Regions from separate parts of the Lactobacillus sp. M0403 genome, predicted to be linked through region 2. Evidence: predicted binding sites of a transcription regulator. Region 2 holds the regulator's gene; each other region holds the start of a gene.
What was found. Region 2 encodes NrdR, which represses ribonucleotide reductase genes. Its sites were predicted from a motif close to ACACNATATATNGTGT; they were not measured.
Positions count from the first base shown of each region.

Region 1 (10,095 bases), on a different contig from region 2:
AAGGCTTTGGCGCAAAAGTTATTGCCTACGATATTTTCCAAAACCCTATTCTTAAGAAGAAGGGCTACTATGTAGATACTTTAGATGAACTTTACGCTCAATCTGATGTAATTTCACTTCACGTACCTGATGTTCCTGAAAACATCCACATGATTAACGACGAATCAATCAAGAAGATGAAAGATGACGTTGTTATTGTTAACGTATCACGTGGTCCTCTTGTTGATACTGATGCAGTTATTCGTGGCCTTGATTCAGGTAAGATCTTCGGCTTCGTAATGGATACTTATGAAGGTGAAGTTGGTATTTTTAACGAAGACTTCTCTAATAAAGAATTACCTGACAAGCGTTTAGCTGACTTAATCGCTCGTCCAAACGTTTTGGTAACTCCTCACACAGCATTCTACACAACACACGCTGTTCGTAACATGGTTATCAACTCATTTGACAACAACTTGAAGTTAATCAAGGGTGAAACTCCTGACACTCCAGTTGATTTGGATAAAGAATTTTAATTTCATAAAAACTTATTTCCCTTCTTAAACACATTTAATGATTTGACTTTAATAAAAAGGCACCGATTTTACTTACTCGGTGCCTTTTATTTTGTCTTTCATTATTAAGTAATCTTGCTAAGAGCAGTTAAAAACAGTAAGTACAGTATATAAAATTAAAAAATATTTAATTTTTAATATAAAGAATGGTATTATATTAAAATGATGAATTTATTATCAGTTTTAAAGAAGGTACTTTTAATTATCGGAAAGATTTCTACAATAATTTAGAACAACTTATTCTTCTTCTCCTAATCACTGGATAGGAGCTAGTGAATACCGAAATTTAATTATTAGTTAATGATTTAAAATAAGCAATTACTACTAATACTAGGCAAGGAGAAATTATGATTGTTAGATATTATAATAAATGGAAGCTTGCAGCGCTTGTAGTACTTGGCATAATTGCTAGCACACAAAATATCGTGATGGCTTACGTGTTAGAAACTATGACAAATGCATTAGCGGATAAAAACTTGCATGCGCTTCCTCACATGTTTTTAGTTGCCCTAATTTTATTCTTAATCGTTTTAGTAGCTGAGTTAGGCTACAATTATTTAAAAAATAATGCTGTTCAGGAAGTCAATACCCGTTTGAGAACCAAAATTCTCGCAGGAATGTTAGAAACGTCTAAAGAAGATAATGCTTCAGCTTTAGGTTTTTTAACCAATGATTTTAAATTGTTAGAAACTAACCGATTCAATGCCGAAATTAATATTGCCTTTTATTTTGTGACAGTTGTGATTTCATTAATTTACGCATTATATATTAATACGATTTTGACGATATTTTTCCTAATCGGTTCTGCTCTTCCAATACTAGCTTCAGGTTTATTACAAAAGCCGATACGTAAAGCTTCAAATCAGTGGACCGAAGCTAATAGTAGGTATGTCAGTCAAATAAAAAACATCTTAGCAGGAACCGATTCATTAAAGCTATATCACAAGCAAGCTAATGCTGTTGCTTCAAATTTACCCAAAGTTTCAAAATTAGAAGAAGCTCTGTGTAAGATGAATCTGCTGAGTAATAATATTCAAACAATTGTCGGCTTTGTAGGAATTTATGGTACGTTTGTTATTCCAGCATATTTAGGTGGGTTAATGGTATTACACGGACAAACAACGATGGGTGTCCTATTTGCAATTGTTCAGTTAGCAAATTCGTTTATTAAACCAATTATGCAAATTTTAGAAGAACGCAATCACTTATCAACGACTAAAGATATTGTGAAAAAGGTTAATTATTATTTAGACTTGGCAGATACCAAAGAGTCATCAATCAACTGCACTTTCACTAAACAAGCAAGTTGGCAAAATATTTGTTTAGAAAGGGACAAAAAACAACTTTTCGGTGGACTTAATTTAACTATTAAACCTGGAGAAAAGATAGCAGTTATTGGTCCTTCTGGCAGTGGTAAGTCCACTTTGCTGTATTTTATGATGTCTAATAAATTCGGAACAGCATCAAATATTTTAATTGATAATCAAAAAGTCAAAGCTAATCAAATATCAAATCTATTTGCATATTCCAGTCAATCACCGGTTATTTTTGCTGATACACTTTGGTTCAATTTAACGTTAGGTGAAAAACTACCTGTGGATGAAGTTGAGCAAGTTTGCAAGCAATTAGAGTTAGATACCATGGTAGAAGAGAAAGGCTTTGATTACCAATTAGGGGATAACGCCGACAAGCTATCTGGTGGGCAATTAGCGCGAATTGAATTAGCAAGAGCAATTTTATCAAAACGTCCAATTTTGTTACTTGATGAAATCAACGCTTCGCTTGATCAAGCCACTTCAGCCGCAATTCATCAAATATTATTGGATTCAAATTTAACCTTTGTAGAAGTAATTCATCACTATCAAGTTGCTGATTTAGACAAGTATGACCAGGTAATCAATTTAGCGGATTACCAAGCTAAGTAAACAATAGACAAAATAAAAGGCACCGATTTTACTTACTCGGTGCCTTTTATTTTGTCTTCCTATAATTAAGTAATCTTGCTAATTTTTACTTAGCCGAAGCATTAAGTGCCTGAATTAATGCTCCACGAAAACCTTTTTCTTCTAACTTATTAACGCCTCTGATGGTAGAGCCACCAGGAGTAGTAACCTCATCTTTTAATTCTTCAGGAAGCTTACCACTAGTTAATGCTAATTTAGCAGTCCCTAAGAGCATTTTTTCAATGATTTGGTAGGATTCTGCTCGTTTTACCCCATTTTGAACGGCTGCGTCGCTCAGTGCTTCGATCATTAAATCGACATATGCTGGAGTACAACCTGCGACAGTACCATAAATGCCTAATAAGTCGGCCGGCACAACGTAAACATCACCCATTTGTTCAAACAGATCTTTTACAGTCTTGATTACTTCAGGCTTTTCTCCTGCAGCAAAACTAATTGCTGTAATTCCTTCACCGATTTGAACTGGTGTATTTGGCACAATTTTGACAAAAGAAGAGCCATTAGGTAATTCATGGTTTACCTTTTCTAAATCACCACCACCAGTGGATAAGATAATGCCATGGTATTTTTGACCAAGTTCTGCAAAAATAGTTTCCACTACTGAACCACCCACTGCAACAATGACAGCCTGACATTCTTTAAAGTCTGCATAGTCATTAATTAAATTCAAGTGCAATTCAGCTGCAATTTTTTCGGCTGATGGATGTCCACCACCAAAAACATAAATATCTTGGTTAGCGATATCTCCTTGCAATAAGCCCAAAATAATTGCTTTACCTATTTTACCGGTACCTATGAATCCTATTTTCATTGCTCTTCACCTTAATTGTTAACTTTAGAAGTTTGTTTTATCAGGATCAGTTGCAAGGTCAGCAGCACCATGCAACCCGTCCAAAGTCTTCATATCTTCTTCATCGATTACAAAATCAAAAATATCTACATTTTCTTTTATTCTATCAGTATGAACAGATTTTGGAAGTGGTGCAAACTGATGTTGAAGTGACCAACGTAAGAGTACTTGAGCAGGAGTTTTACCATAATGCTCAGCCACTTCACTAACAGTTTTATTTCCAATTAAGCCGCCTGTTCCTAATGGACTATATGCTTCACTTAAAATGTTAAGTTCATTATTATATGAAGCAACGTCTTCCTGCATATCACTCGGATTTAAGTAGATTTGATTGACAGCTGGACGAATAGAAGCGGTTTTTAGTAATTCATCCATGTGCTCACGTCTAAAGTTTGAAACCCCAATCGCACGAAGCTTTCCTGCCTTGTACTGATCTTCCATTGCGAGCCAACTCTCTGCGTTTAATTCTGCCCAATGATCACGCACTGCTTTTGGATTTGGCCAGTGAATTAAGTACAGATCAAGATAATCTAACCCTAGTTTTTCTAAACTTTCGTCAATTGCTTGAATTGTTTCCTGATAGCCATGCTTATCATTCCACAATTTAGTTGTAACAAATAAATCATAACGGTTAATACCACTTTCCTTAATGCCCTTACCAACACTCTCCTCGTTGCCGTAAGCAGCAGCAGTATCAATCAAACGGTACCCCGCATTAATTGCATCAATAACGGAGTTTTTGGCAACATCGCCATCTGGCGTTTGCCAAGTTCCGAAACCTATAGTAGGCATCTTAGCTCCGTTATTTAAAAAATATCTATCATTTAAAGAACTAATTTTGACAGTCATTATTTTCACCTCTGTTATATTATATCGAATAATATATATGCTGCCACATCAAATTTGACAAATTGCTAATTAATTCTTTCAAAGTCATTTTTTAACAGTTTCACGAATTCGGGATATGTTTTCACTTCACACAAAGGATGTAAATTCATGTTATTTTTTCGCCCGCGATGGTTATACCAGACACTGCTAAAACCATAGTTTTCTGCACCTAAAATGTCTGATTGTAAACCATCTCCAAAAAATACTGTTTCTTCAGGACCATATTCCGCCCGGTCAAAAAAGTAATCAAAAATTCGAGCATCAGGTTTTGAATAACCTGCTTCTTCAGAAGTAATAATCAAATTAAAATAGTTCTTAATTCCAGCTAGCTCTAAGCGATGGCGTTGCATATAGACTTCACCATTACTTAAAATGGTCAACTCGTACCCACTCTTTTTGGCAAAGCGAAGCGTATCTTCTACACCAGGTAGCAACTTATAAGCTTGACCGAAGTATGAACGATATTCATCCATAACGGCAAGTCCATCAACATTTATATGATAGTTTTCTTTGATAAAATTATGAAAAACCATTTCGCTCAATTGATCATATGTTAATGCACCAGTTTCAAGTTGGCGCCATAAGCTTTGATTATATGAGTGATAACGGCGCTGCAAGTCCTCTGTTAGTGGCCAGTGATGCGCGTTAAAAAGGCGATGGAGCGCGAAATTCTCCGTATCCGCGAAATCGATTAGTGTGTCATCTACATCAAAAATAATTTGTCTAAAACGCAAGTATTTTTCATCCTTTCCAATTATTTCCCGGGAAATAAATACTGCTACGGAAAAATATTATACCAGTAAATTACTCATAAAAAACATAATTATCTTTTTGTTAAATTTAGGTAAAACTCATTTTAAGTAAATGCGCTTGAGGTATAATTGCTTACCAAAATAAATCAGGAGGAAATACTAGTATGCTTACTTTATTACTAATTTTTGCATTGATCTGGGCACTGGCTAAACTAGGTGTTGGGATAATTAAAATTTTATTATTTATACTGGCATGCGGTTTAATCTTCATTTTCTTTATTCATTTACTAATTCCTTTTGCTATTTTGGGAGGAATGCTTCTCCTGCTCTTCACAGCAATTGGTCGTTAACTCTTTTTTATTAGTCTTTTTGAAGCACAATAAGCTTTTTTAGTTTATTGTGCTTTTTCTATACGCTGATTGCTATATGATTTTTTTGAAAATCTTTTTCTCCTACTGCCGCCTTAAATCATCTTTTTTTGTTCGGATTTGACTGCTGCATATCCGCTGGTAAATACAAGATATTGTGTTATAGTCTTTTTAGACACCATACATGATGTGTATGTGAAACAAAATGTTATTTTATGAGGAGATATTTTGTATATGAAAAATGCAAGAATAAGCTTGGATCAGGCTTATATTGATCAAGTGAAACAAAATGTTTCGCCTCACTGGGGAGAACTTGGCTGGGTCACGTACAAGCGGACTTATGCACGCTGGCTTCCTGAATATAATCGCGCTGAAGAATGGGACGAAACAGTTAAACGTGTTGTGGAGGGCAACATTAACCTTGATCCACGCTTAACTGATTCGCCTTCTGAAGATGTGGTTGAGGAACTGACAGACGAGGCTAAGCGCTTATTCAAGCTTATTTATGGCCTTGCTTCTACTCCGTCAGGACGGAATTTGTGGGTTTCTGGGACTGATTACCAAAGACGTAATGGTGATTCCTTAAACAATTGCTGGTTTATTGCTATCAAACCACAGAAATATGGTGATAGTCATATCGTGCCTGACTATTTGGACAAAAATCAAGAAGCTCTTTCAATGCCATTTTCTTTCGTCTTTGACCAATTGATGAAAGGTGGCGGCGTTGGCTTTTCCGTCGTTCAAGACAATATCCAAAAAATTCCCTCAGTTGACAATAAAATCGATTTAACGATTGTAATCGATAAGGCTAGTGCTTCTTATGACGACTCCGTTAAGCTTGGAGCAACTGATAAAAGTGAGTGGGTAAAGCAAAATCAAAATTCGGATGACTATATCTATTACGATTTACCTGACACCCGTGAAGGTTGGGTTTTAGCTAATGCTCGTTTAATTGATATGCACTTTAAGGAGACCAATCCTGAAAATAAACAGAAGTTGGTTTTAGACATCAGTGGTATTCGTCCTTACGGTGCAAAAATTCACGGTTTTGGTGGTACTGCTTCTGGCCCAATGCCATTGGTCGAAATGCTGTTTGAGATTAACGACATTATCAATAATCGTGTTGGTACAAAAATCACCTCAGTTGATGGTACAGACATTTGCAACTTAATCGGGAAAACTGTTGTTGCAGGAAATGTTAGACGGTCTGCTGAATTAGCATTAGGCTCTAACGATGATCAAGATTTCATCACAATGAAGCAAGATAAAGATAAGCTATATCATCACCGTTGGGCTTCAAACAATAGCGTTGCGATTGACGCTAAATTCGATGGATACGAACCAATTGCCGCTGGTATTAGAGAAAACGGTGAACCTGGTGTTGTTAACTTAGACTTGTCACGTAATTACGGCCGTATTATTGATGGTTATCAAGAAGGCATTGATGGTGAAGTTGAAGGAACAAACCCATGTGGTGAGATTTCACTAGCCAACGGTGAGCCATGTAACTTATTTGAAGTTTTTCCTTACATTGCTGAAGAACAAGGTTGGGACTTAAAAGAGGTCTTCAAACTGGCTACCCGTTATACCAAGCGTGTAACTTTTAGTGAATACGACTGGGAAGTTTCCCGCAACATCATCTACAAGAACAGACGAATCGGTGTTTCAATGTCAGGTATCCAAGATTGGCTCTTAAATGATTTAGGTCATCGGGTTGTTACCGGCTTTGAAGACAGTATCGACGAAGAGACAGGCGCAAAAATTAAAAAGCCAATTTATGATCCTAAGGGAATCAAAATGGTCGAAGAAGCATATCAAGCAGTAATTGATGCCGATCAAGACTACAGTAAGGCTTTAAATTGCAATCCTTCTATCAAACACACCACTGTTAAACCATCTGGTACTGTTGCTAAACTTGCAGGTGCTTCTGAAGGTATGCACTTCCACTACGCTGGCTACCTAATTCAAAGAATCAGATTCCAAGCCTCAGATCCTTTACTCAAAGCCCTTGATGCTTGTGGTTACTACTCAGAACCAGATATCTATTCACCAAATACTATTTGTGTAGAATTTCCATTAAGAGCAGCTCATGCAGACAGCAAAAACTTTGCTTCTGCAGGTACTGTTTCAATTGAAGAACAGTTTGCAACTCAAGCATTTTTACAAACCTACTGGTCCGATAATGCGGTTAGTTGTACTGTCACTTTCCAAAGCAATGAAGGTGACAAGATCACCTCTTTATTTAAGCAATATCGTAACGTCATCAAGTCAACGTCTCTTCTTCCTTACTATGGTGGATCTTTGGAGCAAGCGCCAAAAGAACCAATTGATAAGAAAACATACGAAGAGCGCAAAGCCAAAATATCTGGCGATGTTGCTACTGTCTTTGCTGAACAACATGATGATCAAAAAGACATCGAGCTAGTTGATCAAACCGATTGTGAATCGGGCGCTTGTCCAGTTAAATAATCTAAATTTATGTATTAAAAATAGGAGTTTTATCATGAAAAAAAACAAATTATCAGTTCTTGCTGGAATCGCTACTATCTTTACTTTCACTGTTGCCGGTTATGGCAGCACCCAAAATGCTCAACAAGTTGACGCTGCTAGCAAAGTTCGCGTTACTTATACCCTTAAAGTAAATAATAAAAACTACAAGACTAAAAGCGTAAAAGTGCCTAAGCACTCAACTGTTATGCAAGGTCTTAAGAAGCTTTGGAAAGTAAAGAGTACTGATGGCTTCATCACTTCAATCGATGGTAAGAGTCAAAATAAAGCTAAAAAGGTTTACTGGACTTACACTATCAACGGCAAATTTGCTTCTAAAGGTGCTGCAGAGCAAAAAGTAGCTAACAAGGATAAGGTTAAATTCACTTTAGCAAAGATCGACTAATCAGCCATCATGCATGATTCAACCAAGAAATTAGCACTGCTTGCTATTTTAACTGCCATGTGCGTAGCCTTACGCATTTTTAAAATTATTCCAGTTCCAAACGTTCAGCCAGTTACTGATATTTTGGTAATCGTAACGTTAAATATGGGCTTTACGTTCGGCTTTGCCCTAGCCATTTTAACCATGGTGATCTCTAACATTTACTTAGGCTTCGGCATTTGGACCATCTCACAAGTCTTAGCCTATGGCGGCTGCGTTTTAACTGTTGCATTACTGGCAAAATTTACGCCATTAAAAAAGCACTTTACTTATCAATTAGTCGTTGCTGTCTTTTTAGGTTGGGAATACGGCTGTTTCGTAGACTTCGGGATGTCGATTTTTGGTGGCTTTAATGCATTTCTAGCCTACTGGGCTGGAAGCTTAGTTTTTGATACTTACCATGCAGTTGGCAACTTAGTCTTCTACCCCATTCTATATAAACCACTTAATGTTGCATTAGATCACTACAAACGGAGGCTTTTATGACCATTAAAATTTATACCAAAGTCGGCGACCAAGGTTACACCAAGCAAGTCACCGGCAAAATGGTACCTAAGTATGACCTACAAATTGAAGCACTTGGTGACATCGACGAACTAGATTCTTATTTAGGTGTTGTAATTGCTAACTTATCCGATCAGTGTCAAGAATTGCTTAACCCACTGCAAGATCGACAACGTGATTTATATGAATTAGAAAGCGATATTGTTGTTAAAAGACACGAAGAAATAACGGCGGCTACAGTCGAATTCCTTGAACAACAAATAGACGAACTTAATCAAAAAATCCCAAAAACTACCCACTTTATTTTGCCGGGCGGTTCGATTACCGCGACCCATTTGCATTATGCTCGTACGGTTGCTAGGAGAGCAGAACGTGCAATGGCTAAATTAAACGATGAACAGCAAAAATTAGCCCCTGCTTGTTTAAAATACATTAATCGTTTATCAGACTACCTTTTCATTTTGGCACGCTATGCTAATGTTTTAGACGGCGTAGAAGAAGTCAAAAGTAAAATCAATTAACTTAAAATTCACTTATACTTACTCATAAAAAAGAGCAGTTCCAAATCTGAAACTGCTCTTTTTGTTTTTGAACTAAATATTAGTTCCACCATAATTTAATCAAGCCTTGTGTGCCCAAGTCACCTAGACCACGCTCATCAACCAAAGTTTCATACAATTTTTCTGCCTCTTTAGTAGCTGGCAACTCAAGTTCCATTTCTTTGGCAGTTTCCAAGGCAATGCGTAAGTCTTTTAAGAAGTGCTTGCTGAAAAAGCCAGGTGTATAATCATCCTTCAAGATACGTGGGCCATAATTGCTCAAGCTCCAATTAGCAGCACTACCTGCTCCAACTGTCTCTAGTACAGATTCAAGATCCAAACCTGCTTTTTTGGCATAGACGAGCATTTCACACATTCCAGTCATTGTTCCAGCAATCATAATTTGGTTGGCCATCTTCGTATTCTGACCTGCTCCTGCAGCACCAAAGTAATGCACAGTTTTGCCAAAATCTTTAAAAATTGGTTCCAAATCTTGGTAAGCTGCTTCATCGCCACCAACCATAATTGTCAAAGTGCCATTTTTGGCACCTAAATCTCCACCGGAAACCGGCGCATCCAAAACTTTTGCTCCTTGCTGTTCTCCTTCACGGAAAATGCGCTGAGCTAGGGCTGGCTTTGAAGTGGTCATATCAACTAGATATTTGTCTTTAACAGTTGCCTGAAAAATACCTTCCTCACCGAAATAAACTTTTTCAACATCAGCTGGAAAGCCAACCATCGTAA
Region 1 covers NZ_JACFQV010000001.1:564,353-574,447, reverse strand. Annotated here, with positions in the region: gene H3T48_RS02540 (D-2-hydroxyacid dehydrogenase) at 1-515, shown strand, start outside; gene H3T48_RS02535 (ABC transporter ATP-binding protein) at 902-2,479, shown strand; gene proC (pyrroline-5-carboxylate reductase) at 2,565-3,329, opposite strand; gene H3T48_RS02525 (aldo/keto reductase) at 3,354-4,217, opposite strand; gene H3T48_RS02520 (YjjG family noncanonical pyrimidine nucleotidase) at 4,283-4,990, opposite strand; gene H3T48_RS02515 (hypothetical protein) at 5,173-5,358, shown strand; gene nrdJ (ribonucleoside-triphosphate reductase, adenosylcobalamin-dependent) at 5,611-7,845, shown strand; gene H3T48_RS02505 (DUF4430 domain-containing protein) at 7,880-8,269, shown strand; gene H3T48_RS02500 (ECF transporter S component) at 8,279-8,794, shown strand; gene H3T48_RS02495 (cob(I)yrinic acid a,c-diamide adenosyltransferase) at 8,791-9,333, shown strand; gene H3T48_RS02490 (NAD(P)-dependent oxidoreductase) at 9,413-10,095, opposite strand, start outside.
Region 1: a site for NrdR is predicted at 5,522-5,537, ahead of nrdJ (ribonucleoside-triphosphate reductase, adenosylcobalamin-dependent). Genes of this name have one in related genera too.

Region 2 (10,095 bases):
CGGTTAACGTGAAGTTTTTTTATGGTTAAAAACGTAAAACGGTAATTTGAGATTTATTTTTGTGATTAACTGTTTATTTGAACTCTGCTCTTTTTACTGCAACAATGGTAAAATAATAAACGATGAAAAATAGATTTTGGAGCTAAGATATGTTAGACAAGAACAAGCAAATTTGGTTTATTGGAATTAAGGGAACAGGAATGGCTGCCCTAGCATTATTACTTAATGATCTAGGTTATGAAGTGAGCGGTAGTGATATTGAAAAATATACATTCACGCAGGAACCACTTGCAAAAGCTGGGATTAAAATTGCTCCTTTTAGTGCTGACAATATCAAAACTGAAGGTCAAGTAATTGTTAAAGGGAATGCGTTCAAAAACGATAATGTTGAAGTTAAGGCTTGTGAGGACAAAGGGATTAGCTGGCAAAGCTATCCTGATACGGTTGAAGAAGTTGTTGCAATGCATACAAGTATTGGTGTGGCAGGAACTCATGGCAAGACCTCAACGACTGGAATTCTTGCTCGAGTAATGAGCGAAGCAGCGCCAACTTCATATCTAATTGGAGATGGTGAAGGAAAAGGAATCAAGAGTTCACGCTTTTTTGTCTACGAAGCTGACGAATATCGCCGTCACTTTTTGGCCTACCATCCTGACTATCAGATTATGACAAATATTGATTTTGATCATCCTGACTACTTTAAGGATCAAGCAGATTATACTTCCGCCTTTCAAACTGCTGCAGATCAGACAAAAAAAGGTTTATTTGTTTGGGGTGGCAATGAACGTCTACGAGAACTCAAAGCAGCAGTCCCTAAATATACTTACGGGTTTGAAGCTAATGATGATTTTCAAGCAGTAGACGTCAAGCGAACAACAGAAGGCTCCACCTTTAGTGTTTTGGATCACGGTCAAAGGATTGGTGAATTCACAATTCACTTGTTTGGCGATCATAATATCTTGAATGCAACGGCTGTTATTGCTGTTGCTCACACAGAGAAGATACCTTTGGAAGATATCAAGCAAGGGCTCCTTACGTATCAAGGAGCTAAACGCCGCTTTTCCGAAAAGGATTTTGGCGATATTAATATTATCGATGATTATGCTCACCACCCAACGGAAATGCGGGCAACGATTCAAGCAGCTAGACAGAAGTTTCCTGATAAGAGACTTGTAGTTGTCTTTCAACCGCATACTTTTTCGCGAACTAAGAAGTATGCGCATGATTTTGAAGAAATTTTAAGTGGTGTTGATAAAGCATACGTTACCCCAATTTATGCTTCTGCCAGAGAAGCAAGTGGCGACATCTCGAGTGAGGATCTAGTAGCTAAGATTCCCGGGTCCGAAGTAATCAACCTCGAAAACATTGCTGACCTGGCTCAAAATAAAGACAGTGTGATTGTCTTTATGGGTGCAGGTGATATTCAAAAGTATGAAGACGCTTTGGAAAAATTAATTTAATTAAAAAATGGCCGTTACTTATTAGGTAATGGTCATTTTTATTTATTAAAGTCGTATATAGTATTTAGGACTATAATTGATAATGAGGTGATATTATGAAGTTAAAGAAAAGAATTGCATTAGGTGCCATAGGTGCCGTAGCAAGCGTTCTGGCGTTAGGATCTTTTGCAACAGTAAGTCAGACAAATGAAGTGCTTGCAGCAACGACAACTACGAATACAATGAAATTAGTGCATGGCGCTTATGTCTATAATAAAAATGGTAAACGACTCAAGAGATTTCAGGGCAGTAGATACAAGACTCATTTGTATAAAGGAGCAACTGTAAAGTTTGCTGATAAGCTTGAATCAATCAAGCCCAATACTAAGCAGTACTTCCTTTTAGATGATGATAATTATCACCAAACATGGTTACCATATACTAAGATTGGCAAAAGCTATTATTACAATATAGGTTCTGGTGGTTATATTAATGCGGCCAATGTTGGCCAGATTAATCAAAAACCGCTTTATACTGCTGAAGCAACCGTTAAGGTAAAAACTCCTAATTCTTTTCCTGTTGGTCGTGGAAAAGACAATATGATGATTAAGAATAATCAAAAAATTAAAGTAGATCGTACCACGTTAAAGCAGGAGGATCCATCTGCAGTTCCTTCTTACCGTATTAGTGGTACAAAGACTGGTTTTTTAGCAAAATCAGTTGTAGTAACTCCACCAAGACAGAAATTACTGACTTTTAGTGGTTATACCTATGTTTTAGTTAATGCCAGTATCAATACTTTTAACAATAAAGGTGAAGTTAGAGAAAACCAACAGCCACCATTTGAAGCTTATAGACCTTTTGGTAAAGGTGATAAACTACCAGTAGATGAATTACTTTATATTTGGTTACCAAAAGAAAATAAGGCTGCGTTGTTTTATCATTTGCTAGGTGATTCAGGTATGGGTGATATTGTTTACGTGGACAATTCTAAAGATAATTTGAGCTATCTTAAAGCAGATGACTGTAAATATATCGGAGGGCCATACTTGACACCAGTTAATACGCCTGAGCAGGCTAAAGCTGATACCCAGCTAGCAACAAGCACTGATAAATCAGACTTGCAGAAACTAATTGATCAAGAAAATGTAGTTAAGAATTCAGAATCATACAAGGAATTTAAACATGACGGTTATGATGCAGCGTTAGCAACTGCCAAAAAGCTTGTTGCTTCAGATACTGCAACTGTAATGGAAGTCAAACAAGCAACCTTTGTCCTAAAAGGACAGCAAGAAAAAGAATTGAAGTCGCCTGACGAACTTAGTCTTCTAGATTATGTAACCGATACGAAGCCATATTAGGTGTTGATTTAATAGTTTTTATTAAGCATTAGAAATTCTGTAGTTAATTTAAGAACCAAACTAAAAATTTTAGTTTGGTTTTTTCTTTATTAATTTTATTTTTCAGCTAAAATAGAGATTAAAATTTTTAAAAAAGTAGTTTGAGGTAATTATGAATTTACAAAAAAAGATGCTTAAAGGCGCAGTAGCTGGAATGATAACGCTTGGGCTTGTAAGCCAGTTAGCAAGTTTTAACGCTGCAACTGTTAAAGCAGCAACAGGCAATAACAATCTTGAATTAGCGCATAATGCCTATATTTTTAATCAAAAGGGTAAAAGGATTAAAAATTATCATGGGCAAAAGAATAATGCATATTTGAAAAAGGGCACGAGTATAAACTTTTCTGGTTCTATTAAAGAAGTTGAACCTAACACTAAAAAGTTCTATTTGTTAAATGAAGATCGTGAAAAGCAATCTTGGTTACCATATAAGATGATTAAGGGCCAATGTTATTACAAACTTAGCTCTGGTGGATATGTTAAAGCAAACAATGTTTATCGAATTGCTGGTCATCCCTTATATACTGATCAAGCAACTGTTAAAATTGCCAATTTAAAAAAGAACGAATCATACAAAATCGGTGTTGGTAAAGACAGTATTAACTTAAAAAATGGTAAAAGCTATCAAGTTGACCGTGTGACTGGTATGTCAGGCCAATCAGGTCTTTCGATTGAATATCGTGTTCGCGGAACTAAGACTGCCTTTATTCCAGAAACCAAAATAAAGGCTAAACCTAAGCAACAGTTGCAAACTTATACGCAAGCTAGTTACATTATATTTACCCAAAAAGCTGGAACTTATAATGTGGATGGTTCAGCTCGTCCTACAGCTGATCCTAACTCAACTTTTGCTGCTTATGATGTTTACCCAGTTGAAAGTGCAACTTATTTGTGGAATGCTAATGACAATAAGGCAGAACTATTTTACTTGTTAAAGGATTCCTGGAACGAGCCTCGTTTTTATTCATTAGCTAATTATCACGCACAAGATTTTGCTGGGTTAGTTTATGTTAAGGCAGATACAACTGAATATGAATCAGGTCCAGTTTTAAAACCAATTAACACACCTGAGCAGGCTCAAAAAGATGCTAAGATAGCAGTCAAAGAAGACAAACAGGAATTACAAGATTTAGTAGATCAAGAAAACATTACGCCATACCAAAGCTCGTCTTTGAGTAATCTTGAAAATCGCTTTAAGGCTGCACTGAAGTTAGCTAAAACTACACTAAGTTCTGATAAGGCAACAATTGCAGAAGTAAAAGCGGCAAAAGCAATCTTGGTTAAAACCCAAAATGATTTATCTCATTATGATAAGTCACAAGCCGAAAGTGATGCTATTTTAGGTGCTACTACACCATGTATTATATGGATCAGTACAATGAACTAAATAAAGACTAACCTAAAAGACTGAGTTTTCAGTCTTTTTTGCTGTTCAAAATTAATAAGTTAAGTAAATTGCAAGATAGATCAGTATTGTGCCAGAAAAAAGGAAAAACTGGTAAAATGATTAATGAATACTAGACTAATTTAACTGTGAGGAGATCTAATGGCTAACCAAAAACTACTTTTAATTGATGGTAATTCTGTTGCCTTTCGTGCTTTTTATGCATTATACCGTCAGCTTGAGAACTTCAGGAATCCTGAGGGACTACATACTAATGCCATTTATACATTTAAAAACATGCTCGATGTCTTACTTAACGATGTTAAGCCTGACCATGTGTTAGTTGCTTTTGATGCGGGCAAAACTACTTTTAGAAATAACATGTACGCTGATTATAAGGGGGGACGTCAAAAAACACCAGGTGAATTGTCCGAGCAATTACCATATATCCAAGAATTGCTGCATGACTTAGGTATATCGACCTATGAGCTGGAAAACTATGAAGCGGATGATATCATCGGTACTTTTTCTAGAATCGGTGAAGAAAATGGTTTTGACGTAACAATTGTGACTGGTGATAAGGATTTAACTCAATTAGCTACTGAAAAGACTACGGTCATGGTGACTAAGTCAGGTGTAATGAACTTAGAGGCTTACACACCGGAACACATGAAAGAAGTTAATGGTGTTACACCAACTGAATTCATCGACATGAAGGCCTTGATGGGTGACAATTCCGATAATTATCCTGGAGTAACCAAGGTAGGGCCCAAAAAAGCTTCGCAATTGGTCCAAGAATATGGTTCAGTTGAAAATCTTTATGATCATATCGACGAAATGAAGCAGTCAAAATTAAAAGAAAACCTGCTGAACGATAAAGACAAGGCTCTTTTGGGTAAAAAACTTGCGACTATTGATTGTCAAACTCCAGTTACGATTGGAATTGATGATATTAAGCGTAAGGATATCGACTATCCAAAATTACGACGTTTTTATGAAAAAATGAATTTTAGAAAATTTTTAAGTGAACTTGATCCTAACGCTGCAGATTCAGAAAATCAAAATGATGAAAATGAAAAAGTTTTGATGGAATACACAGAATTGACAAAAGATGATTTAGCAAAAGTTGATGCTAAAGAAGGCGACACCATTGTCTTTTACCTAGGGATGCTCGGACCTAATTATCATTTAGCTGATTTTGTTGGTTTTGCATTTAAAATTGCTGGTCAAATTTATGTCAGTCGCGATGTTGATTTATTAAAAGAGCAAAATCTGCAACATCTATTAGAAGATGAAAAAATCAAAAAGGATGTTTTTGATTTAAAACGTACGACAGTTGGACTTAACCGACTTGGAATTCATGCACATGGAATCGATTATGATATGCTCCTTGCTTCATACTTGATTAACAATGAAAATAATTCGGATGACATGGCTGAAGTTTGCCGGATGTATGGTAATAATTCTGTTAGAAGTGATTTGGACGTCTACGGCAAAGGAAAGAGTGAACAAATTCCTGAAGATGATAAGGTTTTGTTTAATCACCTTGCAACCAAGGCTGAAGCAATCGAAAGCTTGAAGGAAACCTTACTTGCTAAACTTAAGGAACATGAACAGGATGATCTTTTTGCTAGCATCGAGATTCCCGTTGCGCGCGTTTTGGCAAAGATGGAAATTAATGGTATCAAGGTATTACCTGATACATTAACCCAATTGCAAGATGAGTTTGCCGGCGAATTGTCCAAAATGGAGAAGGAAATTTATGAAGAAGCTGGCGAAGAGTTCAATATTAATTCGCCAAAACAGCTTGGTCATATCCTGTTTGAAAAAATGGGCCTTAAACCAATCAAAAAGACTAAAACTGGCTATTCGACTTCAGTTGATGTTTTAAATCAACTGAAGGATGAGAATCCAATTATTGAAAAGATTCTTTCTTATCGTCAAATTGCAAAAATCCAGTCAACTTATGTTAATGGTTTGCTTGATGTCATTCAAAAAGACGGACGTGTACACACGCGCTATTTGCAAACTTTGACCGCAACAGGACGTCTTTCTTCAGTGGATCCTAACTTACAAAATATTCCAACTAGAACAGAGGAAGGAAAGCAGATTAGAAAAGCGTTCGTTCCCAGTCAACCTGATGGTTATATTTTCTCTTGTGACTATTCACAAATTGAATTGCGGGTTTTAGCTCAGGTTTCAGGTGATGAGCAGATGCAAGAAGCGTTTAGAACGGGTTATGATATCCACGCTCATACTGCAATGAGAATTTTCCACTTAAAGTCAACCGATGAAGTAACACCATTAATGCGTCGCCGTGCAAAGGCAGTTAACTTTGGTATTGTTTATGGTATTTCAGATTATGGCCTGTCTAAAAACTTAAATATTAGTCGTAAGCAGGCAAAAGAATTTATTGATAACTACTTTGAACAATATCCACAAATTAAAGATTATATGGATAAAGCGGTGAAAGTTGCTCGTGAAAAGGGTTATGCGGAAACCATTATGCATAGACGTCGGTATCTTCCTGACATTCATGCGAAGAATTTTAATGTCCGTTCTTTTGCAGAAAGAACTGCAATCAACTCACCAATTCAAGGATCTGCCGCAGACATTATTAAAATTGCAATGATTAATATGCAGCAAAAGTTAGATGAAATGCACTTGAAGACTAAGATGGTTGTCCAGGTTCACGATGAATTGATTTTTGATGTTCCAAAAGATGAGCTTGAAACAATTAAGAAGATTGTGCCTGAAGTAATGCAATCAGCAGTTAGATTAGATATTCCTTTAGTTGCTGATTCAGGTTATGGTCACAACTGGTTTGATGCCAAATAAGGAGTATAAGTAATGCCAGAAATGCCAGAGGTTGAAACGGTACGTCGAACCTTATTACCACTGATTAAAGGAAAAACAATAAAAAAAGTTACGTTGTGGTACCCCAAAATTATTGCCAGTGATTCGCAAGAATTTGAACAGCAATTAGTTAATAAGAAAATAGAAACGATTGATCGCTATGCGAAGTACTTGTTGATTAGGTTGAGTGGGAACTTGACGGTAGTTTCTCATTTGCGCATGGAAGGCAAGTATCGCTTAGTTAAAGAAAATACGAAAAAAGATAAGCATGATCATGTTCAGTTTGTTTTTACCGATGGCTCAGCTTTGAGATATAACGATGTTCGTAAATTTGGTAGAATGCAGTTAGTTAAAACTGGAACGGAAAAAGAAATAACTGGTATCAGTAAACTGGGCCCAGAACCTAATTCACCCGCTTTTACAGTTGCTGCTTTTACTAGGGGACTTGCGCGCAAGAAAAAGAGTATTAAGAATACGCTTCTTGATCAGTCAGTGGTTGCCGGACTAGGTAATATCTATGTTGATGAAGTTTTATGGGAAACCAAAATTCATCCTTTAAGTATGGCCAATGCACTACCAAAAACCAAAATTAAGCAGCTTCACGATAACATTAATTCTCTAATTGAATTGGCAATTGAGGAACGAGGAACTACGGTTCATACATACCTTGACGCTAACGGAAAAACCGGTGGTTTTCAGGAAATGCTCAAGGTTTATGGTCATAAGGGTGAGCCATGTGTTCGTTGTGACACACCACTAGAAAAAATAAAAGTTTCGGGCCGAGGGACTACATTTTGTCCCCACTGTCAGGTAATTTATAAATGACTTTAGTACTTGGCTTAACAGGTGGAATTGCAAGTGGGAAAAGCACGGCAGATGCTTTTTTCCTTAAGCGCAATTTACCTGTTATTGACAGCGATGTGATTGCACATGACATTTTAAATATCGGTCAGTTAGGTTATAAAAAAGTGATTAGTTACTTTGGCCAAGATATTTTAAATTCTGATCGGACACTTAATCGCAAAAAGTTAGGACAAATTGTTTTTAATGATCAAAGTAAGCTAAATGTGCTTAACAAGATAACACATCCATTGATTTTTAGCGAAATTGAAGATAAAATTACGCAAAATAAACTTTTTAAAAAACCAGTAGTTATTGTAGATGCACCTTTACTATTTGAAACTAAAGTGAAAGATTATTGCGATAAAACCTTGTTAATTGCGGTTCCAGAGGAGTTGCAAGTGCAGCGATTAATGACACGTGATCGCCTAAATAAAACTGAGGCTTTAAATAGAATAAAAACACAGATGCCGCTATCGCAAAAGGAAAAATTAGCAGATTATGTCATCACAAATACTGGTACAATAAAAGAGCTAGAAACTAAATTAGCAAACCTGCTATGTGAACTAAAAGAGGAGGACTAAGATGGAATGTCCTAATTGTCGGCAAAATGCCTCACGTGTAATCGATTCGCGTCCAAGTGATGAAAATCGTGCAATTAGACGCAGAAGAGAATGTGAAAACTGTGGCTTTCGCTTTACTACTTTTGAACGAATTGAAACAACGCCATTATTAGTAATTAAGAATGATAATACTAGAGAGCCGTTTAATCGTAAAAAGATTCTGCATGGTGTAATGGCAGCTGGACAAAAGCGCCCAATTACCAGTGCACAATTTGAAGAACTAGTTGATCACGTTGAAAACAAGGTTAGACAGCAAGGTGTAAGTGAAATATCTTCGAAAAAAATTGGTCAGTTGGTAATGGATGAATTAGCTGAACTAGATGATGTTGCTTATATTCGTTTTGCATCGATTTACCGCGAATTTAAAGATATGTCGAGTTTCATGAAGACAATGGAGGATATGATTGCTAAAAGAGAGAAAGGAAATTAGAAATGTTTGAGACAGATAATCCCAAACAACCTTTTTTTATTGCTAATCATATTGACCTATATCCAGCTGATATTCGTATTTTAGTAAAGCTTTATCAGCCTTTAATTGGCTCTCTTGCTCTTTCCATGTATCTTAGTCTGAATGAAGACTATAATTCTGGTGCAATGCTATCTGATTCAACTGGCTTATACGCGTTACAAGAACAGCTTGATTGCAACCTTAAAAGTCTTTTTATTGCGCTGCATAAGCTTGAAGGTACTGGTTTGATTCAAACACGCATGATTGAAAATGAAATTATGGGTCAGGTACTAGTTTTTCAGCTAGCAAAGGTGCCAAGTAGTAATGAATTTTTTGCTACTCCTCTTTTAGCCAGTTTGCTTAAGGAAAAAATTGGTGTTAGCGCATTTCAAAAACTGAGTCATGTTTTTGCCCAAGAAGGTAGTCAGAACTTAAACCAACCTAATGGCTTAGCGACCGCAACTGATGTTTCTGCCTCATTCATGGACGTCTTTCGTTTACCTGATCAAGAAGCAATTGAACCTTCAATTGAAGTGAAACAGGCTGCTCAAGAAAACCAGATTCCTAAACCTGTTAAGGCAAGTATCAAACAAGATGACAAGATTGACTGGGATTTTATGAAGCAGCAGTTTGAGATTTATCAGATTCCGGAGACAGAAATTGATTGCAACCGCCAAGCAATTCGGGCCATTATGCGCACCTATGGTTTGTCCGAACAAGAATTTGTTGATGAGGCTTTGTCGTGCTTACACGGAGACTATCAGCTTGATATGTCCTTAATTAAAAAGACAATCGCAAACAGTATCCATGCTCAAACAACACGTGATCAACTTAAAAGAGTTACGCGTACTGAAGAAGCTAGTCCTTCAAATGCGCATTTTAGTGAACAAGAACAAAAACTTTTACAACTTGCGAAGAGTAAATCTCCAGCTCAGTTTTTATATTATCTAAAAACTGAACGTCATGATTATGTTGATGCTAGCGAATATCATGTCCTTGACAGTTTATATAATGAAAAAGGGATACCAGCTGAATTGCTGAATCTTTTGACCTACGCTTGTCTAAAAAGCGCACCGAATATTTCCTATCGTTTAGCAAATAAAAT
Region 2 covers NZ_JACFQV010000002.1:51,975-62,069, forward strand. Annotated here, with positions in the region: gene murC (UDP-N-acetylmuramate--L-alanine ligase) at 150-1,460, shown strand; gene H3T48_RS02815 (SLAP domain-containing protein) at 1,556-2,800, shown strand; gene H3T48_RS02820 (SLAP domain-containing protein) at 2,952-4,226, shown strand; gene polA (DNA polymerase I) at 4,386-7,061, shown strand; gene mutM (DNA-formamidopyrimidine glycosylase) at 7,074-7,904, shown strand; gene coaE (dephospho-CoA kinase) at 7,901-8,503, shown strand; gene nrdR (transcriptional regulator NrdR) at 8,505-8,972, shown strand; gene H3T48_RS02845 (DnaD domain protein) at 8,975-10,095, shown strand, end outside.

Region 3 (10,095 bases), on a different contig from region 2:
ATCGTGCCCGCAGAGAATAGTGATTTTTCAGCTGAAACTTTACAAAGCTATGCTACAAGTGTTGAACAACAATCCAGCCATATTATTGCTGATTCACTCGTTAGTGTAACAGACAAGAAAATGCTAAAACCGGCTACTAATATTAAAGAAACAACAAGTCAAGGGGTTAGTGGAACAGTTGATGGTCATGAAGTCAAAGTTGGTAAATTAGGTTTTGTCACTTCTGAAAAACACGCAAAATCGGTTAACTCTACTGCGATTTATATCTCAATTGATGGACAATACGCTGGCTACATTACTTTTAAAGATCAGGTACGTCCTGAAAGTGCTGAAACAGTTGCTCGTTTAAGACGTCAAAGTGATGCACATATGATTATGCTAACTGGTGACCATGAAGATGTTGCCAATCAAATTGGTCAAACAGTTGGTATTAAAGATATTCGCTCTAATTTGTTGCCAGCACAAAAAATAGAAGCAATTAAAGATGTAACTAAGGATAATCGCCCTGTAGTTATGACCGGTGATGGAATTAACGACGCTCCTAGTCTAACAGCTGCTGATGTTGGGATTGCGATGGGTGCCAAAGGTGCATCTGCAGCAAGTGAAAGTGCAGACGCCATTATTATGGTTAATGATTTATCCAAAATTAATGACGCCGTTGCAATTTCGAAACATACAATGAAGGTAGCAAACGTTGATGTTTTGACTGCTATCACGATTGTTATTCTTATCGAGTTAGTTGCATTCACTGGTGTTATTCCAGCATTCTGGGGAGCGATCTTACAAGAAGTTGTTGATATGATTTCAATCAGTTTAGCTCTTTTAGCCAAAACTAAGCCTAAAAATCCTAAACAAACAGGTCTTGTTGCTAAAGAATAGTTTGACTAAAAACTAATACATACTTACTACTAAAGCAAAAAAAGAAAGGTTTTTAACCTTTCTTTTTTATTTCTTCCATTATTTAGAGAAAACCAAGTGAATTATACAGCATATGGGCAATAATTGAGTAACGCAAATCCTTTGTCTGGGTATAAATCCATGCAAGTACACACCCAAGCGCCCAATAAACAAAAATATACTTCGTAAAGCCCGAATCGTGAAGGACGGCAAATAGAAAACCACTAAATACTATTCCCACCCATCTATTTAAAGGAGTTTCTTTTGCAAAAAAAGTGTTGAACACCATACCCCGAAAAATGGTCTCTTCAAAAATTGGTGCTATCAAAACAATCATGGGCTTATAAAAATCACCTGCCTGTCGCGCCAATGTATCTAGCGCTGACTGATTAGCTGATGTTGTCTTAGTGCTAAGTCCCAATGCAGCCTGAACAGCTATGTTAACCATTACCAGCAAAATGGCACCGACAAAAGAAAGCAAAAGGCGATGCCAATCCCAATGAGGTTTCCTATTAACCCCCCAATCATTTTCGTTTTTTAATTGTCTGCGATACATTCCATAAACAATTAATATGCCAATAATAGTGAATAAGATAGTTATGGCAATAAAGAGCTTACTATCCAAATGATATTTTCGTTGTAGTTTAAATGGATAAAAATAAAGCAGTTGAATGAGTGAATAGATAAAAAATGACACAATAATTGTCACAATATTACCCAGGAAATAAAAAAATCTCTTCATTAGTATTTTCTTCCTTCATACATTAAGTGGTGGTGATTTTCAGACTTTAACTACTAATATTATCATATACTGACGTTAATATCTTATCATTAGGTCACCTTAGATAGATTCGATGCAGTTTTTTTGTATACCAGAATATTTCCTAGGGAATATTTTTTCAAAGTGAACACAACGTGTATTTTGCTCTAGTCAATTACTATGACTTTTAACCTAGCTAATCTATAATAAGGTTAGAATATCTCTTGTAGGAGGAAAATATGTCTAACTTTGTTCAATTTTTTACTCAAAACAAGCCATTTATTTATTTGTCGCTAATTGTTTTGGCTTCTTTAGCCCTTTTTTTACTTTCATGGCTTAAAGAACCACGCCGTTTACTTAATGGCATATTATTCACAATTTTTCTTCTCTTGCTTGGTGTCTGGTTAACTGTTGCCGTTCTTTCAACTAGTTTGCGGCCGTTGATTCTAACCTACGAAGTCATTATCGTGTTGATAATTGCCATAATTACGTTAGTAACCACCTTTTCCTGGCTTTTCTTTTTGTGGAATGCTTACTTTGTCTGGAAAAGAGAAGCACATACGCTATCAAATTTATTGACGCTCTTCATTGGTATTGCACTACTTGTTTCTTGGTTAATTATTTTTATTGCACCATTTAGCAAACTGCCTTCCTGGCAAAAGACCTTAATATATACACCTTCTGCAGTAGTAAACTACCTATTATTGGTCGCTTATAACTTTCTTATTAACCTAGCACTTTACCAATTTGTACCACGTCAATATAATCAAGACTACCTCATTGTTTTAGGGGCTGGCTTAGCAAAAGGTGAGACTGTTACCCCGCTTCTTGCTAGTCGCATTAATCGAGCAATTCAATATGCGCAAAAACAGGTCGACAAAGGAAGGAAAATGCCAAAATTAATTATGTCTGGTGGTCAAGGAGGAGATGAAAAGATTCCGGAAGCCAAAGCAATGGCCGAATACGCAATCGGTCGTGGTATTAGTCCTGAATCTATCTTATTAGAAGATAAATCAAAAAATACTTACCAAAATATGCAATTTTCAGCCAAAGTAGCAGCAAAAGACTTTGGCGGCGAAAAATATCGTGCCAAATTTTTCAGTAATAACTACCATATTTTTCGTGCCGCTTTATTTGCTAAAGCGGCTGGGCTGAATGCAAACGGAGTTGGTTCATACACAAGATTTTATTTCTTGCCCAATGCAATCGTTCGCGAATTTGCAGCTATTTTGGTTACCAATAAAAAGCGTCATATCATAGTGATTAGCTTAATAATTCTTTTCTTCCTAGTATATGCACTATTGCAATATACTAAAATCGCACAATAACTCAGATAAAAAGTCTCTAATTTGTTTAAGAGACTTTTTTAATTACTAAATTAAAATTTTTCAAAATGAGGATGGCTTTTTTTAACTAATTGGCTTAATATAATAAGAATTTTAGTGTTACTTATTTATAAGTGCCAAATTATTTTTATGAATTAATAAAAAGGAAAAGAGAAATAACTCATGCTTCAATTAAAAAACTTGCGTAAGTCTTACCACGTTGGTGATACTACGACTAAGGCGTTGGACGATGTCTCAATTTCGTTTCGCAATCAAGAATTTGTCGCAATTCTAGGTCCCAGCGGTTCTGGTAAAACGACAATGTTAAACGTTATTGGTGGACTAGATCGTTACGATAGCGGCGATTTGATTATTAATGGTAAATCCACTAAGAATTTCAAAGAAACTGATTGGGATGCATATCGTAATAACTCGGTTGGTTTTGTTTTTCAAAATTACAATCTAATCTCACACCTATCAATCATTGCCAACGTTGAATTAGGAATGAACTTATCTGGTGTTCCTGCCTCAGAAAGACACCAACGTGCAGTTGATGCTTTAACACAAGTCGGCTTAAAAGATCACATTTCGAAGAATCCTAACCAACTATCTGGTGGGCAAATGCAGCGTGTAGCAATTGCTCGTGCCTTAGCAAATGATCCTGATATTTTACTTTGTGACGAGCCAACTGGTGCTCTCGATACTGAGACTTCTGAACAAATCATGAAGCTAATTCAGAACTTGTCAAAAGATCGGTTAGTAGTCATGGTCACACACAACCCAGAACTAGCAAAGGAGTACGCAACTAGGATTGTTAACTTCCAAGACGGTAAAATTTTAGATGATTCAAATCCATTCACACCAGAAGATGAAAAAGATACTTTCAACTTGAAGCGTACAAAGATGTCTTATTGGAATGCTATCAAGTTAAGTTTTACCAATATTATGACCAAAAAAGGTCGTACAACTTTAACAGCTTTTGCTTCAAGTATCGGTATCATTTCCATTGCCATCGTTTTATCGCTATCCAATGGCTTTCAGAAGCAAATTGATACTACGATGAGTAAGGCACTTGCCAAATATCCTGTTACAATCTCGCAAACGGCCACGGACGTTAATAGTATCAGTGACCGTGATGATTCAGAAAAGAACGTCAAAAATCGTGGCTATTTAACTGCTAAAAAGGACAAGTTACAGCAATCGGCACATAAAAATAAAATTACGCAAAAATACGTCGATTACGTAAAGAAGATTAATCCTGAATATGCTAACAATATTTCTTATCAAGTTGGTGTTAACCTCAATTTAATTGGTAAGGAAAATGGTAAGGTTAAGCCCGTTCAATTTTCACCGCTACCTGCTGGCACGGCTGCTTCTCAAGCGTACGAGCAAATGCAGTCTCAAGCAGCAAGCATGTCCTTTATGGGTTCAACCGTCTTTCCAACCTCATTAGATAAGAAAAAGGGTAACTTTTTAAAGGATAACTACCAATTACTATCTGGCGCTTGGCCATCCAAGCCAACTGATTTAGTTATGGTCGTTGATAACAAGAACTCCCTTAACATTAACATTCTGAAGAACTTGGGCATTAAAGTTAAGGCAGATGAAAAACTTGATTTTAATAAGTTAATTGGTAAAGAATTCAAAGTAGTCGACAATAATGACTATTATCAAGAACTACCTACTGGTATGTTTGTGCCACAAAAACCTGACCAAGCAATGTACAACAATAGCAAAATCAAGTTACGCATTGTTAGTGTAATAAGACCAAAGAATAAGGATTCAATGGCTCTATTATCAAGCGGAATCGCATATAGTGATCGTTTAGCTGTTAAGGTTATCAAGCAGAATCAAAATTCAGCTATTGTAAAGGCACAAAAGAAATCTGACCGTAATGTAATGACTGGTCAAAACATGAATGCCAGTGCTAAAAAGCTGATGATGCAATCGATTGGCGGTTCTTCTCTTCCTGCTGGTATCATGATTTATCCAAATGACTTTGATTCGAAAGACAAAGTCTTAGATTACCTTGATCAATGGAATAAGGGTAAAAAGAAACAAGATAAAATCATCTACACTGACATGTCGAGTGCCGTTACCTCTATGACAGGTGGTTTGTTAAGTGGTATCACAGCTGTGTTAATTGCCTTTGCAGCAATCTCACTTGTCACTTCAATGATTATGATTGGTATCTTAACTTACACTTCAGTTTTGGAGCGAACAAAAGAAATTGGTATTTTAAAGGCCTTAGGTGCTCGTAAGAAAGACATCACACGCGTCTTTGATGCAGAAACATTTATCCTTGGCATATTCTCAGGTGTCTTAGGTGTAGTAATTGCTCAACTACTCGTCTTCCCTATCAACAGCATTTTATATTCAATGACTGACTTAGCAAATGTTGCTCAATTAAATCCTGTGCACGCCTTGATTTTAATTGTTATTTCTACTATCTTAACGATGCTAGGTGGACATCTTCCTGCAAGAATGGCAGCTAAGAAAGATGCCGCAATTGCACTAAGAAGTGAATAGTCGCTAATTTCATTTAATTAGTCTCAAATAATGTTACATGTGAAACAAACATTATTTGAGACTTTTTTGTTATCAAAATTGGCCTTAGTTAAAAACGCGTCAGTAGTGAAAAAAATTTTAACAAAGCTAATTGACAAATTGGCATATACCAATTTATAATGAATTTAACTTAATTGGAGGCTCAACTATGAAAATTATCATTACAAACAACAAAGAAAACGGTAGTACTGAAGGTTTTAAGCTATTTAAAAAGAGCATTGAAAATGGTGCTAAGGTAATCGGCTTAGCAACTGGCTCTACCCCTGTAGCTCTATACAACGAATGGACTCAAAGTGATCTTGATAATAGCAATCTTATTAGTATCAACCTTGATGAATATACTGGTTTAACTCCTGATAATGATCAAAGTTACCACTACTTTATGCAAAAAAATCTTTTTGACAAGAAGCCATTCAAGAAATCATATATTCCAGACGGTATTAAAGCCATTAACGACCCTCAAGGTGCTTCTGATGACTACAACAAGATCATTGAAGAAAACCCAATTGATATTCAATTATTAGGTCTTGGTCAAAATGGTCATATTGCTTTTAATGAACCAGGCACTTCTTTTGATTCTGTTACTCACGAAGTCAAGTTAACTGAGAGTACTATCCAAGCTAATTCCCGCTTTTTCAGCAATATTGATGATGTGCCAAAATCAGCAATTTGTATGGGAATTGCTAACATCATGAGTGCAAAGGAAATCGTTATTATGGCTTTTGGTGAAAATAAAGCTGATGCCGTTAAGAAAATGGTCGAAGGTCCTGTAACTGAAGACGTTCCTGCTTCCGTTTTACAAAACCACTCTAATGTCACATTAATTATTGACGATGCTGCTGCAAGTAAGCTCAGTGAAGAATCAAAGAACTAATTAGACAACTTAACTAACAGATTAAAAACGATGCAAACTTGCATCGTTTTTTTGTGCCACTAATATTTCGTATTAGCGCTGTATATAAACAGGTGCATATCACTAACGCTAACAAAATAATCCGTATTATGATTAGGTTAGAGCATGAGAGGATGTGATAAATTGAAACGAAGTAAAAAATGGTTACTGGTAGTTTTTCTGCTTTTACTACTGCCTCTGCCAATTTATCTCTTATGGGAAACTAGCGGTTTTTGGCAAAAGTATTTAAGGCTTAGCATCCCCAAAATGGGTACATTAAATCCCATTTTCGAATGGTATCTAATCGGTGCTAGTGCCATTGTTCTTTTGGCTTTAATCATTAGTTTATTAATCATTCTATTCTGGCCAGTTCAGCGCTACTTCACCTTAATTCATAAGCGCGATGGACAAGTCAGAGTTAATAGTAAGGCGATTAACGGTTACGTCATGAATTCTTTATCTGAATTACCTTTTATTAATAAAGCAAAAGTTGATTCTAAGCTTACTAATCATAAGATCAAAATTAGGATTAGTGGCAATTTAGGACATGGCGACAACGTTAATGCTGTTCTTGAGCAATACCTTGAAGAGCTTAAAGGTAATCTTAGTCAACTTTTGGGAATCGAGCAGAAACCAAAAATCAAAATTAAGTTTGTTAACTATCAAAACTCTGATAAGCCCGAGACACGCGTTCAATAAAGGAGGCAAAAATGAATAAAATTTTGCAGGAACACCTCCCAGAAATATGCGGTGCAGTAATCGGCTTGTTACTAGCATTTTGTTTTTTGGGATTAGGCTTTTTTAAAACTATTTTTGTCATTGTGCTACTAGTATTAGGCTTTCTAGCTGGGCATTATTGGCCCCTGCTAAAAAGCTTGGTAAGTAAACAACAACATTAAATGAAAGGAATTTAATCATTATGGTACAAAATAACAACAACTCAAAACAAGAAGTTAAAGGCGACTTAACATATGACTCTAAAGTAATCCAAAAGATTGTCGGCATTGCTTTGGCAGACGTTAAAGGACTATTAACTGTTAATGGCGGCTTCTTCTCTAACTTAGCTGATAAGATTGTTAACAGTGATGACGTAACTAATGGTGTTAACGTCGAAGTGGGTAAAAAACAAGTCGCTGTCGATATTGAAATCGTTGCAGAATACGGTACTGACATTCCTAAACTTTATGACGAAATTAGACAAAAGATTTATGACAAGGTTAAAGAAATGACCGGCTTGGATACTGTTGAGGTTAACGTCACAGTAGTTGATATCAAGACTAAGGAAGAGCATGAAAAGGACTCTGTCAGCTTGCAAGATCGTCTAACCGGTGCCACTCAAGACGCCAAAGAAAAGATTGACGATCAAAAGGACAAGGCTGAAGATAAAAAAGAAGAAAAGAAAGAAGATCGCGTTAAGTAACGTGTCTCAACCAACCTATTCAAAAAGTGAAGTGTTTCAAACTATGCACTTCACTTTTTGTTTTACTTTAGTTTCACGTGTAACACTTCTTAAATCTTTTTATCTTGAAAATATATATTTACATATCTTTATCAAATTATAAGCAATTTTTTTAGTCTGCACTATGCAAAATCACTTGACATTTTTGCCCCAATGCAAATTAAATTTCTTCTTGTTTACCACTATATCTCGTATTAAACTAGATATTAATCTATATATTGTATTTAAGAAAGAGCGTGATTCAAGTTATTGTTTTAAGCGGGCCTATTGGAGCCGGTAAATCCAGTTTAACCAGTATTTTAGCTGAACATTTAGGAACTCAAGCCTTTTATGAAGGCGTTGATAGTAATCCGGTTCTTCCTTTATATTACCAGGACATGAAACGGTACACTTTTTTACTTAACATCTATCTACTTAACCACCGGTTAGCGCAAATCAATCAAGCAGTTAAAGAGAAAAACAGTGTTTCTGACCGTTCTATTTACGAAGATGCCCTCTTTTTCCAAATGAATGCGGAAAGCAACGTCGCTGATCCTACCGAATTTAAGATTTACGACAGTTTACTTGAAAACATGATGGAAGATACCCCCGGAAATCCTAGTAAAAAACCTGATCTCTTGATTTATATCCGTGTGTCACTAGATACCATGCTAAAACGTATCGAGAAGCGTGGTCGGTCTTATGAGCAAATCTCGACTGATCCCAGTTTAAAAGATTACTATGCGCGCTTAATTCGCTATTATGAGCCTTGGTACGAAAAGTATGATGCCTCACCTAAGATTGTAATCGACGGTGACAAGTATGACTTTATCGGTGATGAAGACGCTAAAAAGGAAGTTTTAAGCCAAATAGATAGCAAGCTGCGTGAAATTGGCAGTCTAGAATAAGAAGGAACGTGATGACAGTTATTGTTTTAAGTGGCCCTATTGGAGCCGGTAAATCCAGTTTAACCAGTATTTTAGCCAAATATTTAGGAACTAAGCCATTTTACGAAAGTGTTGACGATAATCCAGTCTTACCACTTTTTTACGCTGATCCTAAAAAGTATGCGTTTCTGCTTCAGGTGTTTTTCCTTAATACACGTTTTCGCAGCATTAAGGACGCATTAACCGACGATAATAACGTGCTTGATCGTTCTATCTATGAAGATGCACTCTTCTTCCAAATGAATGCCGATATTGGACGTGCAACTAAAGAAGAAGTTGACACTTACTATGAGCTTTTAAACAATATGATGAATGAGCTCAAAAATATGCCAAAAAAGAACCCTGATTTGCTCGTCCATATCAATGTTTCATACGAGACGATGCTTAAACGTATTCAAAAGCGTGGTCGCCCGTACGAACAGCTTAGTTATGATTCAACGCTTGAAGATTATTACAAACGACTATTACGTTATTATAAGCCTTGGTATGAAAAATATGATTATTCACCTAAAATGGAAATTAATGGTGATGAGCTTGATTTTATGACCAATGAACATGATCGTGAGATTGTTTTAAATCAAATTGTCGATAAATTAAAAGAGATTGGTAAATTACCTGAATCATGGGATAAGCCAACCAAGGTCGAACTCGATGCATAATCAGTAAAGCAATCAACTTGCATATTGTAGTGAAAAGCCGTTTTTAGATATTTAGTCTAAAAAACGGCTTTTTATTTTGTTAAATTTCTTGCTGAGCAGTCTAAAATAACTTTTTACACTATTACCATTTTATTATTAAAAAAATATGTGCTATTCTGTCATAAATGTAATTTTTTGCTCATTATTTCAATTTACGCTTTAAAGGAGAATAAGATGAATTATATAATCTCAATCATGCCTTCTCTACTTTCTGGAGCTAAAATGACCCTGATTCTATTCTTATGGACCTTGATCATTTCTATCCCACTTGGAATCATTGTTAGTTTGGGTTTAATCTCACATTTTAAAATTATACGTGCTATTTTAAAATTTTATATCTGGATTATGCGTGGTACGCCATTGTTACTACAACTAATCTTTATTTTTTATGGACTGCCAATCATTGGCATCATTTTCCAACGATACAATGCTGCCTTATTCGCTTTTATTCTAAATTACACTGCTTATTTTGCAGAAATTTTCCGTGGTGGTTTTCAGTCTGTGCCAGTCGGCCAATATGAAAGTGCACACGTTCTGCAGCTCACAAAATGGCAAACTTTGCGACATATT
Region 3 covers NZ_JACFQV010000001.1:473,575-483,669, forward strand. Annotated here, with positions in the region: gene H3T48_RS02070 (heavy metal translocating P-type ATPase) at 1-879, shown strand, start outside; gene H3T48_RS02075 (CPBP family intramembrane glutamic endopeptidase) at 962-1,639, opposite strand; gene H3T48_RS02080 (YdcF family protein) at 1,897-2,985, shown strand; gene H3T48_RS02085 (ATP-binding cassette domain-containing protein) at 3,166-5,511, shown strand; gene H3T48_RS02090 (glucosamine-6-phosphate deaminase) at 5,699-6,424, shown strand; gene amaP (alkaline shock response membrane anchor protein AmaP) at 6,587-7,141, shown strand; gene H3T48_RS02100 (DUF2273 domain-containing protein) at 7,153-7,341, shown strand; gene H3T48_RS02105 (Asp23/Gls24 family envelope stress response protein) at 7,362-7,862, shown strand; gene H3T48_RS02110 (deoxynucleoside kinase) at 8,138-8,788, shown strand; gene H3T48_RS02115 (deoxynucleoside kinase) at 8,800-9,486, shown strand; gene H3T48_RS02120 (amino acid ABC transporter permease) at 9,700-10,095, shown strand, end outside.
Region 3: a site for NrdR is predicted at 8,081-8,096, ahead of H3T48_RS02110 (deoxynucleoside kinase). Genes of this name have one in related genera too.